Linked DNA regions of Vallitalea longa. The protein of the gene in region 2 interacts with the protein of the main gene of each other region in a pairwise test. Links are inferred from orthologs where the notes say so. Each region holds a gene or a part of one and is shown on either strand. Other genes may lie near its edges.

The links.
Region 1: the proteins of pepT (region 2) and tpiA interact in binary tests that used the Escherichia coli proteins (3 or more experiments, as listed by UniProt). The link is inferred for Vallitalea longa from one-to-one orthologs.

What each region holds. Positions count from the first base shown.
Region 1 is NZ_BRLB01000003.1:59,623-65,772, forward strand. The notes cover bases 3,066-5,891. They hold tpiA (triose-phosphate isomerase), read left to right. Parts: upstream 3,066-4,016; coding sequence 4,017-4,766; downstream 4,767-5,891. Other genes in these bases: QMG30_RS08205 (phosphoglycerate kinase), read left to right, coding at 3,066-3,990; gpmI (2,3-bisphosphoglycerate-independent phosphoglycerate mutase), read left to right, coding at 4,858-5,891. Also shown: QMG30_RS08190 (hypothetical protein), read right to left, coding at 1-41; QMG30_RS08195 (sugar-binding transcriptional regulator), read left to right, coding at 500-1,537; gap (type I glyceraldehyde-3-phosphate dehydrogenase), read left to right, coding at 1,597-2,586; more of QMG30_RS08205, read left to right, coding at 2,797-3,065; more of gpmI, read left to right, coding at 5,892-6,150. UniProt on the Escherichia coli protein: Involved in the gluconeogenesis. Catalyzes stereospecifically the conversion of dihydroxyacetone phosphate (DHAP) to D-glyceraldehyde-3-phosphate (G3P).
Region 2 is NZ_BRLB01000015.1:71,365-79,495, reverse strand. The notes cover bases 2,456-5,330. They hold pepT (peptidase T), read right to left. Parts: upstream 4,568-5,330; coding sequence 3,344-4,567; downstream 2,456-3,343. Other genes in these bases: QMG30_RS18945 (TraX family protein), read left to right, coding at 4,818-5,330; QMG30_RS18955 (transglycosylase domain-containing protein), read right to left, coding at 2,513-3,169. Outside these bases: murQ (N-acetylmuramic acid 6-phosphate etherase), read left to right, coding at 1-281; nagZ (beta-N-acetylhexosaminidase), read left to right, coding at 310-1,857; QMG30_RS18960 (GNAT family N-acetyltransferase), read left to right, coding at 1,934-2,434; more of QMG30_RS18945, read left to right, coding at 5,331-5,474; QMG30_RS18940 (TspO-related membrane protein), read left to right, coding at 5,557-6,312; QMG30_RS18935 (ion channel), read right to left, coding at 6,367-7,086; QMG30_RS18930 (hypothetical protein), read right to left, coding at 7,161-7,340; QMG30_RS18925 (hypothetical protein), read right to left, coding at 7,365-7,541; trpS (tryptophan--tRNA ligase), read left to right, coding at 7,878-8,131. UniProt on the Escherichia coli protein: Cleaves the N-terminal amino acid of tripeptides.

The sequences.
Region 1 (6,150 bases), on a different replicon or contig from region 2:
TCTATTACAGTACTTCCAGAGCAACAACAGTTACATCCCATATCATCACCTCCTTTCATAAATAAGAGTCAATATAAGTATGCATAATATAGATAATGATAGTTTTGTTGAAATAATTTATTAAATAAAATAATAATTACTAAAGGTTCTATGTTACTATTCTAATAAATTACAAGGTAAATTCTAAATAATATTATTTTATAGTTATTTCTAAACTCCATATTATAAATATCTTATATAATATAATATGTAATTAGCAGTCAACTTGTCCATAAAATTGTTAACGGTATCCTTAGAACAAGATAATAAGGTGGGATAGAGATATTTTATAATAGTACATGTTAATATTTTGTTAAAATAGTAAAAAAAACTTGAAATTCTAAACTACATTGTTTATAATATAAGTTGGGATGAATTGTTGGTTTAATTCCTTTTTTTTGAAGGAATAGGGACTTCAATTGTACACAGGGCCCTATAAGGTACCGAAAGGTGATTAGTTATGGAAAAGACCTTATTAACACTTAAGAAAATTATTCCAAAAGAAATCGAAATACTACAACGAAGATATGAGATATTAAAGGGAATACATATTTATCAACCAATAGGAAGAAGAAGTCTATCCCAAAAATTATCTATATCAGAAAAAATTATTAGGAATGAAACTGAATATTTGAAATCTCAAGGATTCATACTAGTATCAGGTGTGGGAATGAGTACTACTGATTATGGAGATACTACTCTTGATGATTTGAAAAATATTATGCATCATGTAAAAGGACTTAATCATTTGGAGAGAAAAGTTAAAGAACTTTTACAATGTGAAGAAGTTGTTGTTGTACCTGGTAATTCATCTGAATTCGAAGAGATAAAAGAAAATATTGGGAAAGCTGCTTCGGATATTTTATTAAAGCATGTAAGAGATGATATTATTATAGCACTTACCGGTGGAAGTACAGTTTATAATGTTGTCAAATCATTAAATAAAACCAATGCATCCTATAAGGACGTACTAGTTGTTCCAGCTAGAGGCAGTTTAAGGAATAATGTTGAATATCAGGCTAATACAATTGTATCCAAGCTTGCAAAAAAACTAAATGCTGATTATGAACTTCTTAATATACCAGACAACCTAAGTAAAAAAGCACTTGATAGCGTAAGGAAAGAACCTGAGATTCAAGAGACTATATCCAATATATTACAAGCTAATATAATTCTATTCGGTATTGGTAATGCTTATGAAATGGCTAGACGAAGAAATCTATCAGAAACGGTAATTGATTTTCTTCATAGAAGAGAGGCTGTTGCAGAAGCTCTTGGTTATTATTTTAACAAAAATGGTGAAATTGTGTATACATCAAGGTCGATTGGTATAAAATTAGAACATATGAATAAAACTCCTTATCCAATAGCTGTAGCAGGAGGAGCTAAAAAAGCAGAAGCTATAATAGCTGTAAAAAATATAATAAAAAATGGTTCACTTATTATTGATGAATTCGCAGCTAATAGAATAATTGAGATTATGAAAAAAATTAAATGAGTTTATTAACTGTTATACAGTTTAATATAAAAATTAAAATTTATAGGAGGAACAAGAATATGGCAAAGATTGCAATTAATGGTTTTGGACGTATCGGTCGTAACGCATTTAAGATAGCTATGGAACAAGGAGTAGACATCGTAGCTATTAATGATTTAACTGATGCTAATACATTAGCTCACTTATTAAAATATGATTCATGTTTTGGTAGATTTGAAGGAACAGTTGAAGTAGGAGATGGCGTATTAGTAGTTAATGGAAAACAAATTAAAGTATTAGCTGAAAGAAATCCTGCAGACCTTCCTTGGAAAGAATTAGGTGTTGATATTGTTATTGAGTCAACTGGTCTATTCAGACAAAAAGAAAAAGCTCAATTACATATTGATGCTGGTGCAAAGAAAGTAATAATCTCAGCTCCTGGTAAAGGAACAAAATCAATTGTAATGGGTGTTAATGAAGAAGAGTATAACCCAGCAGAAGATAATATCATCGATAATGCTTCATGTACAACTAACTGTTTAGCACCATTTGCTAAAGTATTAAATGATACATTTGGTATTAAAAGAGGTATTATGACTACAGTTCACTCATATACTAATGACCAAAGAATCTTAGACTTACCTCACAGTGACTTAAGAAGAGCTCGTGCAGCTGCTGAGTCAATTATCCCAACAACTACTGGAGCAGCTGAAGCAGTAGCTAAAGTTATTCCTTCATTAAAAGGTAAATTAACTGGTATGGCTATGCGTGTACCTACTCCTACAGTATCTGTTGTTGACTTAACTGTAGAATTAGGAAAAGAAGTAACAGTAGAAGAACTTAATGGAGCTTTAAAAGCTGCAGCAGAAGGAAGTAAAGTACTTGGATATTCTGATGAACCATTAGTATCTATTGATTACAGAAAAGATTCTCGTTCATCAATCGTTGATGGTTTAGCAACACTTGTTATGGAAGGAAGCTTAGTTAAAGTAGTTTCTTGGTATGATAATGAGTGGGGTTATTCAAACAGAATCGTTGACTTAGCAAAATATGTTGCTGAAAGACTTTAATCATAATAAGTTTAGATAGATTTTACTAAGGTCCAATAGGGTCCTCTCTTGTAGGTCAGACTATAGGGAGGACTTTTTTATTAAATAGGAAAGTTCTACGCTAGGCAGTTGAAAAACTACTACTTAGTCGTTTTTTATAAATAGTTTGAAATTTCAAATAGAATTGTAATGTATAACAATTAAAATCAAATCGAAGGGAGACGAATACTAATGCTTAACAAAAAGACAGTTGATGATATAAATGTACAAGGTAAAAAAGTTTTAGTAAGATGTGACTTCAATGTACCATTAAAAGATGGTGTTATTACTGATGAAAACAGATTGACTGCTGCATTACCAACTATTAATAAATTAATTAAAGATGGTGCAAAAGTTATACTTTGCTCACACTTAGGAAAACCAAAAGGAGAGCCTAAGCCAGAGCTTTCACTTGCTCCAGTAGCAAAAAGACTTGCTGAATTACTCGATAAAGAAGTAGTTTTTGCAGCTGATGATAATGTAGTTGGTGACAATGCTAAAAAAGCAGTTGCTGATATGAAAGATGGAGACGTAGTTCTTTTACAAAATACTCGTTACAGAAAAGAAGAGACTAAAAATGGTGATGAATTCAGCAAAGATTTAGGAAGTTTAGCTGAAATATTTGTTAATGATGCATTTGGAACTGCTCATAGAGCACATTGTTCTAATGTTGGTGTAACAAAATATGTTGATACTTGCGTTGTTGGATACTTAATGCAAAAAGAAATCGACTTCTTAGGTAACGCTGTAAACAGTCCTAAGAGACCATTCGTAGCTATCCTTGGAGGAGCAAAAGTTTCTGATAAGATTAATGTAATAAACAACCTTCTTGATAAAGTAGATACATTAATTATTGGTGGAGGAATGGCTTATACATTCTTAAAATCAATGGGTAATGAAGTAGGCTTATCTTTACTTGAAGAAGATAAAGTAGATTATGCAAAAGAAATGATAGATAAAGCAAAAGAAAAAGGTGTCAACTTCTTACTTCCAGTTGATACAGTAGTTGCACAAGAATTCAAAAATGACACACCATTCAAAACAGTAGTAAGAGGTAATATCGAGCCTGATTGGGAAGGTCTTGATATTGGAGAAAAAACTAGAGAATTATTCGCTAATGCTGTAAAAGATGCTAAGACAGTTGTATGGAATGGACCAATGGGAGTTTTTGAATTTGAAAATTTCGCAGGTGGAACAATTGCTGTAGCTAAAGCTTTAGCAGAAACTGATGCTACTACTATAATCGGTGGTGGTGATTCTGCAGCAGCAGTTAACCAACTTGGATTTGGAGACAAAATGACTCATATCTCTACAGGTGGAGGAGCTTCACTTGAATTCTTAGAAGGAAAAGAATTACCTGGAGTAGCAGCGGCTGACAACAAATAAAAATATAATAAATGTGGAGGTTTTTTATAATGCGTAAGATGATTATTGCAGGAAACTGGAAGATGAATAAGACTCCAAGAGAAGCATTAGCTTTAATTGAAGAGTTAAAACCATTAGTAAAGAACGATGATGTAGATGTTGTATTTTGTACACCTTATGTATCTTTAGTATTAGCTGTAGAAGCTACTAAAGACAGTAACATTGAAATCGGTGCACAAAATATGTACTATGAAGAAAAAGGAGCTTATACAGGTGAGATTGCTCCAAACATGTTAACTGAAATAGGAGTTAAATACGTTGTATTAGGTCACTCTGAAAGAAGAGAGTACTTTGGAGAAACTAATGAAATAGTTAACAAGAAAGTATTAAAAGCTATAGAACATGGTTTAATACCTATCATCTGTTGTGGTGAAACATTAGAACAGAGAGAACAAGGTATTACAGTTGATCTTATCAGAACTCAAATAAAAGTAGCGTTAAAAGATGTTGCAAAAGAAGATGCTAAAAATGTAGTTTTAGCTTACGAACCAATATGGGCAATAGGAACTGGAAAGACTGCTACATCACAACAAGCTGAAGAAGTATGTGCTGCTATACGTCAAGTAGTAAAAGAAGTATATGACGAAGAAGTAGCTAATGCAGTAAGGATTCAATATGGCGGAAGTGTTAATGCAGGTAATGCAAAAGAACTGTTCGCTATGGAAGATATTGATGGTGGATTAGTTGGTGGAGCAAGCTTAAAAGCTGATTTTGGTAAAGTAGTTAATTATAAATAATAATGATTATCATATAAGGTTATGAATTTATTCATAACCTTCAAGTATATTACTAGGGTAATTGATTCGATATATGTAAAGGAGTTATAAAATGGCAAAAAAACCAACAGTATTAATGATATTAGATGGATTTGGACTAAATGAAAAGACTGAAGCTAATGGGGTAAAACTAGCAAATACACCTATCATCGATAAGATAATGAAAACTTATCCATGCGTTGAAGGTTTTGCAAGTGGACTAGATGTTGGATTACCTCATGGACAGATGGGTAACTCTGAAGTAGGACATCTTAATATTGGTGCTGGTAGAATAGTATATCAGGAACTTACAAGAATCACTAAAGATATTGAAGACGGAAGATTCTTTGAAAATGAAGCTCTATTAGCAGCAATCAGTAATTGCAAAGAAAATAACTCAGCATTACATTTATATGGTTTATTATCAGATGGAGGAGTACACTCTCACAATAAACACTTATATGCTTTGTTAAAATTAGCTAAACAACATAATCTTGAAAAAGTATTTGTGCATGCGTTTTTAGATGGTAGAGATACACCTCCAGCTTCAGGTAAAGATTATATTGAAGAGTTAGAAGAAAAAATGAGAGAAATCGGTGTTGGTAAGATAGCGACTGTAATGGGACGTTACTATTCTATGGATAGAGATAATCGTTGGGAAAGAGAAAAACTTGCTTATGATGCTATGGTTAAAGGTGAAGGGAAATTCGCAAAAAGTGCCCAAGCAGCTGTACAAGGATCATATCAAGATGAAGTATATGATGAATTCGTCCTACCAACAGTTGTTACGTCAGAAGGTGAACCTACTGGACTTATTAAAGAGAACGATTCAATAATATGTTTTAACTTCCGACCTGACAGAGCTAGACAGATTACAAGAGCTTTTTGTGATGAGAAATTTGATAAATTCGATAGAGAATTCTTTAAATTAACATATGTTTGTTTTACAGATTATGATGTAACCATACCTAATAAGATTGTAGCTTTCCATAAAGTTATGCTTCAAAATACATTAGGAGAGTATATTTCTAATAAAGGCTTAAAGCAACTTAGATTAGCTGAAACAGAAAAATACGCTCATGTAACATTCTTCTTCAATGGTGGTATCGAAGAACCTTATAAAGGCGAAGATAGAATATTAGTACCATCACCAAAAGTTGCAACATATGATTTACAACCTGAAATGAGTGCAGTAGAAGTATGTGATAATCTTGTGAATTCTATCAAGAGCAATAAATATGACCTTATAATAATCAATTTCGCTAATCCAGATATGGTTGGTCATACTGGAATAGAAAAAGCAGTAATCAAGGCAGTAGAGACTGTAGATACATGTGTTGGAAGAACACTTGATGCTTTACTTGAA
Region 2 (8,131 bases):
CCATGATTAAACTTGGAAAAGTATATGGTAATCTCATGGTTGATGTAAAAGCCAGTAACAAAAAATTATTCGAGCGTACAGTTTCAATTGTAAAAAGTGCTACGGGAGTAGATGATTTATATGCAAGAGAAGTATTAAAAAAATGTGGTTACTCAGCGAAAACAGCAATAGTTATGATTAAGTGTAATCTGATGGTTGATGAGGCAGAACAAACCTTGGTAGAAGCAAATGGACATATATCACGTGCTATAGAAAACAATAGACAATATGAAAAAGTATAATATTTGTGTATAAGGAGATAAAAAGAGTATGAATTTAACATTACCAGAAAAGATAGGCCAGCGTCTTGTGGTGGGTTTTTCAGGGACGAAAATAACTGAAGAACTAGAAAAAATGATAAGAGAATATAAAATATCTAATATAATATTGTTCAAAGAGAATATAGAAAATGGTTCACAATTAAAAAAATTATGTTCTGATTTACAAAAACTAATTAAAGAACATACTGGAATAGGAGCTTTTATTACTATAGACCAAGAAGGTGGAATGGTAACAAGATTAGCAGAAGATAGTGTGAATATTCCTGGGGCAATGGCTATAGCTGCAACAGGAGAAACTGAATATGCATATCAAGCTGGAAAAATAACAGGAAGACAATTAAAAAAGCTAGGAGTTAATTTTAATCTTGCACCAGTAGTTGATATCAATTCCAATATGGATAATCCTGTTATCGGAGTTAGAAGCTATGGAGATTCACCAGAAAAAGTCGCAGAATATGCAGCTGCAATGACAAGAGGTTTGTTGGATGGTGGTGTCATGGCATCTGCAAAACATTTTCCAGGTCATGGTGATACTAATATAGATTCTCATCTTGGCTTGCCACAGATAAATAAATCGTTAGAAGAACTTGAAAAATGTGAGTTGATACCCTTCAAAAGGGTGATAGTAGAAGGAATACCAGCAATTACAACAGCTCATATTTTGTTTCCGAAAATTATAGATAATAAATTACCAGCTACCATGTCAAGAGAAATCGTTAATGATATGTTAAAAGAAAAAATGGGATTTCAGGGATTGGTAATCAGTGATTGTATGGAAATGCAGGCAATCCAGCAATCTTATGGTACAATAGAAGGTATCAAGTTAGCTATTAAGGCAGGAGTGGACTTGATATTTATTTCTCACACAACAAGGCTAGTCAAAGATGTATCTGAAACACTTACAAAGGCATTTGATAGTGGAGAACTTTCAATGGAAGAAATGGACTGTTCCATAGATAAAATTTTGTACTGGAAAAATAAGTTCATTGATAACTCTGATACAGAAATTATTTTTGATGAACAGTATGGTAAAAATTACGTATCACAATTATTAAAAAAATCCATTACTCCGGTTAAAATGCCAACAAAAAGTTTACCAGAACTTGGACAAAATCCATTGTTTATTGGAACGTTACCTTTTAGAGCAACTAACGTATCAAATAAAAAAGATAATACATTGAATTTTCCAAAATATATGGCTGATAGATTTGGTGGACGAGGAAAAATTATATCAAAAGATCCAGATTCTACAGAAATTGAAATGGCATTAGAAGAAGTTGAATCATATAGCACTGTTGTAATAGGAACATACAATGGACATTTAAACAAAGGACAATTGGAGCTGATAAAAAAAGTAGCTGTGAGGAATAATAAAGTAATTGTGTTAGCGCTTAGAAATCCCTATGATTTGAAATATCTACCTGAAAATGTATATGGAATAGCTGTTTATGAATATACATCAAACAGTTTGAAAGTATTGGCAGAACTATTTGAAAATCCATATGAACCGGAAGGAAAGTTACCTGTAATAATGTAATGATTACAATGGACCAATAATTTGATTTTATAGTAATTAATGAATTGTTGGTTAATGAAAAAGTAGAAAAGAGGTTATGATCGTGGCAGATATGTTAGTTAATCTATTACAAATAAAAGATTATCATACTGAATTGAATAGTTTGCAAAAAGAAGAAGGAATAGAGATATTCAGAGCATTAGCACCTGATAAGTACAGAATAACTAAGTGGGTACAGGAACATTCCAGTATTAATGCAGCAGGTGAATGTGATGTATGTTTCTCTAATAATCCGGTTTCATGCTTCATTGCAGCTAAGGGTAGCAAAATAGTTGGATATGCTTGTTATAATGCTACAGCTTTAGATTTTTTTGGACCAACTAAAGTATTAGAGGAATATCAAGGTAAGAAAATTGGTAAAGCGCTATTATTACGTTCACTAAATGCAATGAAAGACGAAGGATATGTATATGCAATAATCGGAGGAATCGGTCCAGCTGAATTCTATGAAAAATGTGTGAATGCAGTTATAATCGATAGTTCAAAGGAACATAGTATATATGACCATTTTCTAGCTGCAATTGAATCAAATGAATAGATGAATTTATAGAGAAAGGGACATTATCATAAGAAATGTCCCCTTAATAATTATAGAAATATTAATGTTGTGTATCAATTAATTTATATATCCATTTTTCATCATAACACTCATAACTAGTTCTTGCCTTTTTCTAGCGGTTGATAAACTACTTACAGGATTATATATACTAGGGGCTTGAGGCAAACCAGCTAACATTGCACATTCTTCTAATGTAAGATTGTTTACATCTTTGGAAAAGAATGCATGAGATGCTTCATTAGCTCCATGAGCTCCAGCTCCATAATAAATTATATTTAAATACATTTCGAGTATATCGTCTTTGGTAAACATATGTTCAAGTTTAGTAGCTACTATAAGTTCCTTTAATTTCCTGGTTATTGATTTTCTATTGCTGAAGAATAGATTTTTGGCAAGTTGCTGAGTAATAGTACTTCCGCCTTGTACGATTCTTCCTTCGGATATATCGGTTATAGTTGCTCTAGCAATAGCTATTATATCAAAACCACCATGAGAATAAAATCTTTTATCTTCCATGGCAATTGTTGCATTAATAAGATTTTCAGGAATTTTATCAAGTTCTACATAATGAGGCATTTTATTAGTGATTTGTCTTTTTAAACTATAATCAAGTGAGTACTGTTCATTACTAGGATCATAAAAATGACTATAGGTTAAAACTAATATAAATACTATAGAAAATGCTATTATTATTTTTTTAAACAAACTTTTCATATATATTACCTCCTGTATGTAATCACTTCTAATCAGCTTATATTAATATTATATAATATTAATATCAATTAATCCATTTACGTAGATTACAAAACATAGAGGTATCTTACAATATTGTAAGATAGACAATTAAACCAATATTTATGTCAACTGAAAGTAAATAAATTAATATTTTTATTTTTGTGCATATAATTCAATAATTTTAATTACTGTGTCTACGGCTTTTTCCATAGATTGAATACATATGTATTCGTATTTACCATGGTAATTGTGACCACCAGTGAATAAATTAGGACAAGGGAGTCCCATGTAAGATAATCTTGCACCATCAGTCCCACCACGAATTGGAACAACTACAGGAACTATATCTAATGATTCCATTGCTTCTTTGGCAGTATCCACAATATGTATGAATGGTTCTACTTTTTCTTTCATATTGAAATACATATCTTTTAATTTGCATTCAACAGTATTATCACCATATTTTAGATTGAGGTAGTTGATTACATTAGTAAAATACTCTTTTTTGTTGTAATATAATTCTTTATTATGGTCTCTGATGATATACTGCATTTTAACTTTTTCTACATTGCCTTCCATACCAATTAGGTGGTAAAAGCCTTCATAATCTTCGGTGTATTGTGGCCTTTCATTAGGTGGAAGCATACCATCTAATTCAAAAGCTATCTCCATAGCACTAAGCATTTTATTTTTGGCAGAACCTGGGTGGATATTATTCCCATGAATAGTCAACCAAGCATTAGCAGCATTAAAGTTTTCATATTCAAGTTCACCTAATGGTCCACCGTCTAGAGTATAAGCAAAATCTGCATGAAATTTTTCAACATCAAATTTATCTGCGCCTCTTCCGATTTCTTCATCAGGAGTGAATGCGATTTTTATAGTTCCATGTTCAATTTCTTCATGGTTGACTAAATATTCTATTGCTGACATTATTTCTGCTATACCAGCTTTATCGTCCGCTCCAAGAAGTGTTGTACCATCTGTAACTATAAGATCTTTTCCTTCATAGTCCTTTAATGAAGGATAATCTTTGGTGGATAGAATTACATTAAAAGTTTCATTAAGTACTATATCATTTCCATCATAATTCTTTATGATTCTAGGATTTACATCTTTTCCACTCATATCAGGAGCAGTATCCATATGGGCAATAAATCCAATTGTTGGTATATCTTTATCGGTATTCGCTTTTAGAGTAGCCATAATGTATCCGTTATCATCCAGTGATATATCATCAAGTCCTAGAATGTTTAATTCTTCAACTAATATTTTAGCAAGATCAAGTTGGGTTATTGTACTTGGACAAGTTTCTGACTCTTCATTAGAAGTAGTCTCCACTTTTACATAATTAATAAATCTTTCACATACGTTCATATATTTTCTCCTTCCATAAAACAATGAACTAGTATCTAACTAAGTTCATAATATTAATTAATATAAGTTTACGTTACTTTTTAATTTTTATCAAGTGCAATTTAAGTATGTATATATTGAATAAGATAAAAGAAATCATTTTAAGTATTATAAATGAAATATTAAATTATAAAAGTTGTAGTATAGATAACTTGCAAAAAAGATTAATTAAGGATATATTAAAATTATCAAATAGTGAAAGAGGTAAAATATGAGTTCAACAAATTTGAAAATATTAGCTTGTATAACAATGTTAATAGACCATTTAGGTGCAGTTTTTTTCCAAGAATATGATATATTTAGGATTATAGGTAGATTAGCTTTCCCTATCTTTGCATTCTTAATCGCAGAGGGTTTTTTTCATACTCATAATATCAAAAAGTATCTTATTAGATTAGCTGTTTCTGCAATAATATCAGAGATACCGTTTAATCTTGCATTTAATGGTAATATATTTGAATTAGGTAGTGGATTGAATATATTTTTTACATTATTTTTAGGGTTACTGTCTATTTATATATATGATAATTATAAAAGAAATGGTTTATATTTTGTTTTTCTAATTGGAATTATCGCTGAATTACTTAATACTGATTATGGCATATTAGGAGTTATAATTATATTTTCTTTTTATTATTATAATAGAAAGTTCAACAAACAGGCATTAAGTTATATAGTAATAACCTTGTTGTTAGTGGTTGTTGATTTTGCATCATATCAAATAATCAATTTACAAATATTTTCTATCTTAGCACTGATAGCATTATATTTTTATAATAATAAGAAAGGTGTTAACCTTAAATACTTGTTTTATATCTTCTATCCTGGTCATTTGTTGATATTGGGATTATTGAAATGTGTATTATAATTTCAATTACAGAAAGATTTCTTGCATGAAAATTGAATATCAGTCATATATAGTAATAAATAATAAATAAAGGACGAGGATAATGGAGAGAAGAATTAGAATTCTTAATGTTGTTGGGTATGTTTTTATGATATTGATTAATATACTAGCCGTAGCTTTACCTCTTAACGGTAAAACAACAGGAGAAATATCAGAGAATATCAATTCTTTATTTACACCTGCACCTTACACATTTATGATATGGGCACTTATTTATATACTATTATTAGGATTTGTAATATATGGGCTACTTCCAAAACAAAAACAAAATATCTATATTGACAAAATAGGTTGTCTATTCTTTATCTCAGCAATTCTTAACGGACTATGGTTATTTGCTTGGCATTATGAAAAGTTATGTTTATCATTGCTCATTATGGTTTTACTCTTATTCACATTAATAAAAATCTATAATAGACTTGATAATATTTGTTCAATAAAAGAAAGTGATAGAAGAAGCATCAATATACCATTTAGTGTATATCTAGCTTGGATAAGCATAGCTACTATTGCTAATGTATCAGTAGTTTTAAAGACTACAGGATGGAATGGACTCGGATTATCCGAAACAACATGGACAGTCATAGTTCTGATTTTCGCTGTATTGTTATCCATGTATGTTTCAATTAAGAATAATGACTTAGCGTTTCTTTTAACTGCTGGTTGGGCATTAATCGGTATACTTGTTAGGCACTGTGGCAGTAATACGCCAATAAGTATAACAATTATAGCAGCATTAATAATTATAGTGATACATATTCTTAGTAACTATAAAAAGTATTTATGTATAGAAAAATGAAGTAAGTTATAAGAATTATTTAATACCCCGCTAAAGGGGTATTTTATATTACAATTAGTTTTTATCATTGAATGTAAATATTTTTTTTGTGCTTTTACCAAATACAAAAATTATAGCCACAGGCCACAAAACGGTAGTGATAATATGGCTGATCATAGCTTGAATGATTACTAATCGCTTGGTGATTTCTGAGTACTCCGAAGGGCATATGTCTCCGAATCCTATTGTGAAAAATGTGGTTGTGCTAAAATAAAGAGCATCCAGATGACTGAATATCTCATCTTTACCTATAATACCCTCATTAAAGATATTGCTTAGATGAGTGTACAGTAGGGCAAATGAATCAATTACTGAAAAAAGTATCGATAGATATAAAAAAAATATACAAAGTATTTTAAAAAATGGTTTGTTCAAAATGGAAGTAACATCACAATTCAGTTTATTATCATTATTATTTATATGGTAGGCAAGTATCAAAAAATCAAATATGGATGCCAAAAATAATGTGCACAAAATAAAAATCAAAGTAAATGTCTGATCTTTATTGATTAACATATTATCTTGAATAAGCATGAATGGTAGATATATGAGTAATAGAATATTAATCATACAACCTGTATAGAAAAATCTAGTACACACGATTAAAAGGAATATCGATAGAAAAACTATAATGACTGCTTTACTATTAAGGTTATCAAAGAATATGAATCCCATTAATAAAATAAATGTAATGGCTATAACGATTATGTTACTATTTTTAAACTTGCACTCCATACTAAATTACCTTTCTAAATAATATGTTTAATATGGGGCTGTCTTTTTAAGTAAATAAGACAGCCCCATCTATGTTATTCTGTATGATTTATTTGGTCATATAAATCAAGTTTACAATGACTGTTTTCCCAATTAGTGCAATTAAGGCAAGATGTACTTTCTACTGTGGAATTAGATAAAGATTGTACGTTTTGTCTAGGACAATAGGAACTGCATTGTTTAGCTGTTTCACAAAAATTCATCATACTATCCATAATTTTCTCCTTTCAATAGTTAACCTACCTACCTACATTTCGTCTTCTTGAATTAGATATAGTTGAACTGCAACTATTAATGAAATCATTTGTGTAACTAAAAGGATTATAAACATTGAAGATATATTCACTAATCGGTAGATGGATTATAGATGATTTCGGATATCTACGTATTCTCCTACTGTTAGAAAAAGTTAACATAACATCCCTCCAGATACTTTATTATATTAGTCGAACTAATATAGTCTAGTATGTGTAATTTTTGATAAATTATTACTCGACTTTCCAACCTTTTATACGCTTGTTCTTTATATAAAATATGAGTTGTTCAATTCCAGTAATTATAGCTTGTTAACAAAACTGATTTGATTTATTATGAAGGATATACCATATTTTTTGCTTTTATGTTGAATAAGATTTCTTGTAAAAAGTTTAACGCGAAAGCCCAGCAGCTTGAATAAATAATTATTATATGCTAAACTAACACGTAATAATTAAAATTAAATAAATACAATAGATGAAGAAAGGGTGACATGTATGAGTGCACAGGCTGAAAAGAAAAAAGTTATATTTAGTGGTATTCAACCTACTGGTGTAATAACATTAGGTAATTATTTAGGAGCCATTAAAAATTGGACGAGATTACAAGATGATTATAACTGCCTATTTTGTGTTGTTGATATGCATTCAATTACAGTTAGACAAGATCCCGTTTTACTCAGAAAGCGTGCGAGAGATTTATTAACACTATATATTGCAGCTGGACTCGATCCTGAAAAGAATATTATGTA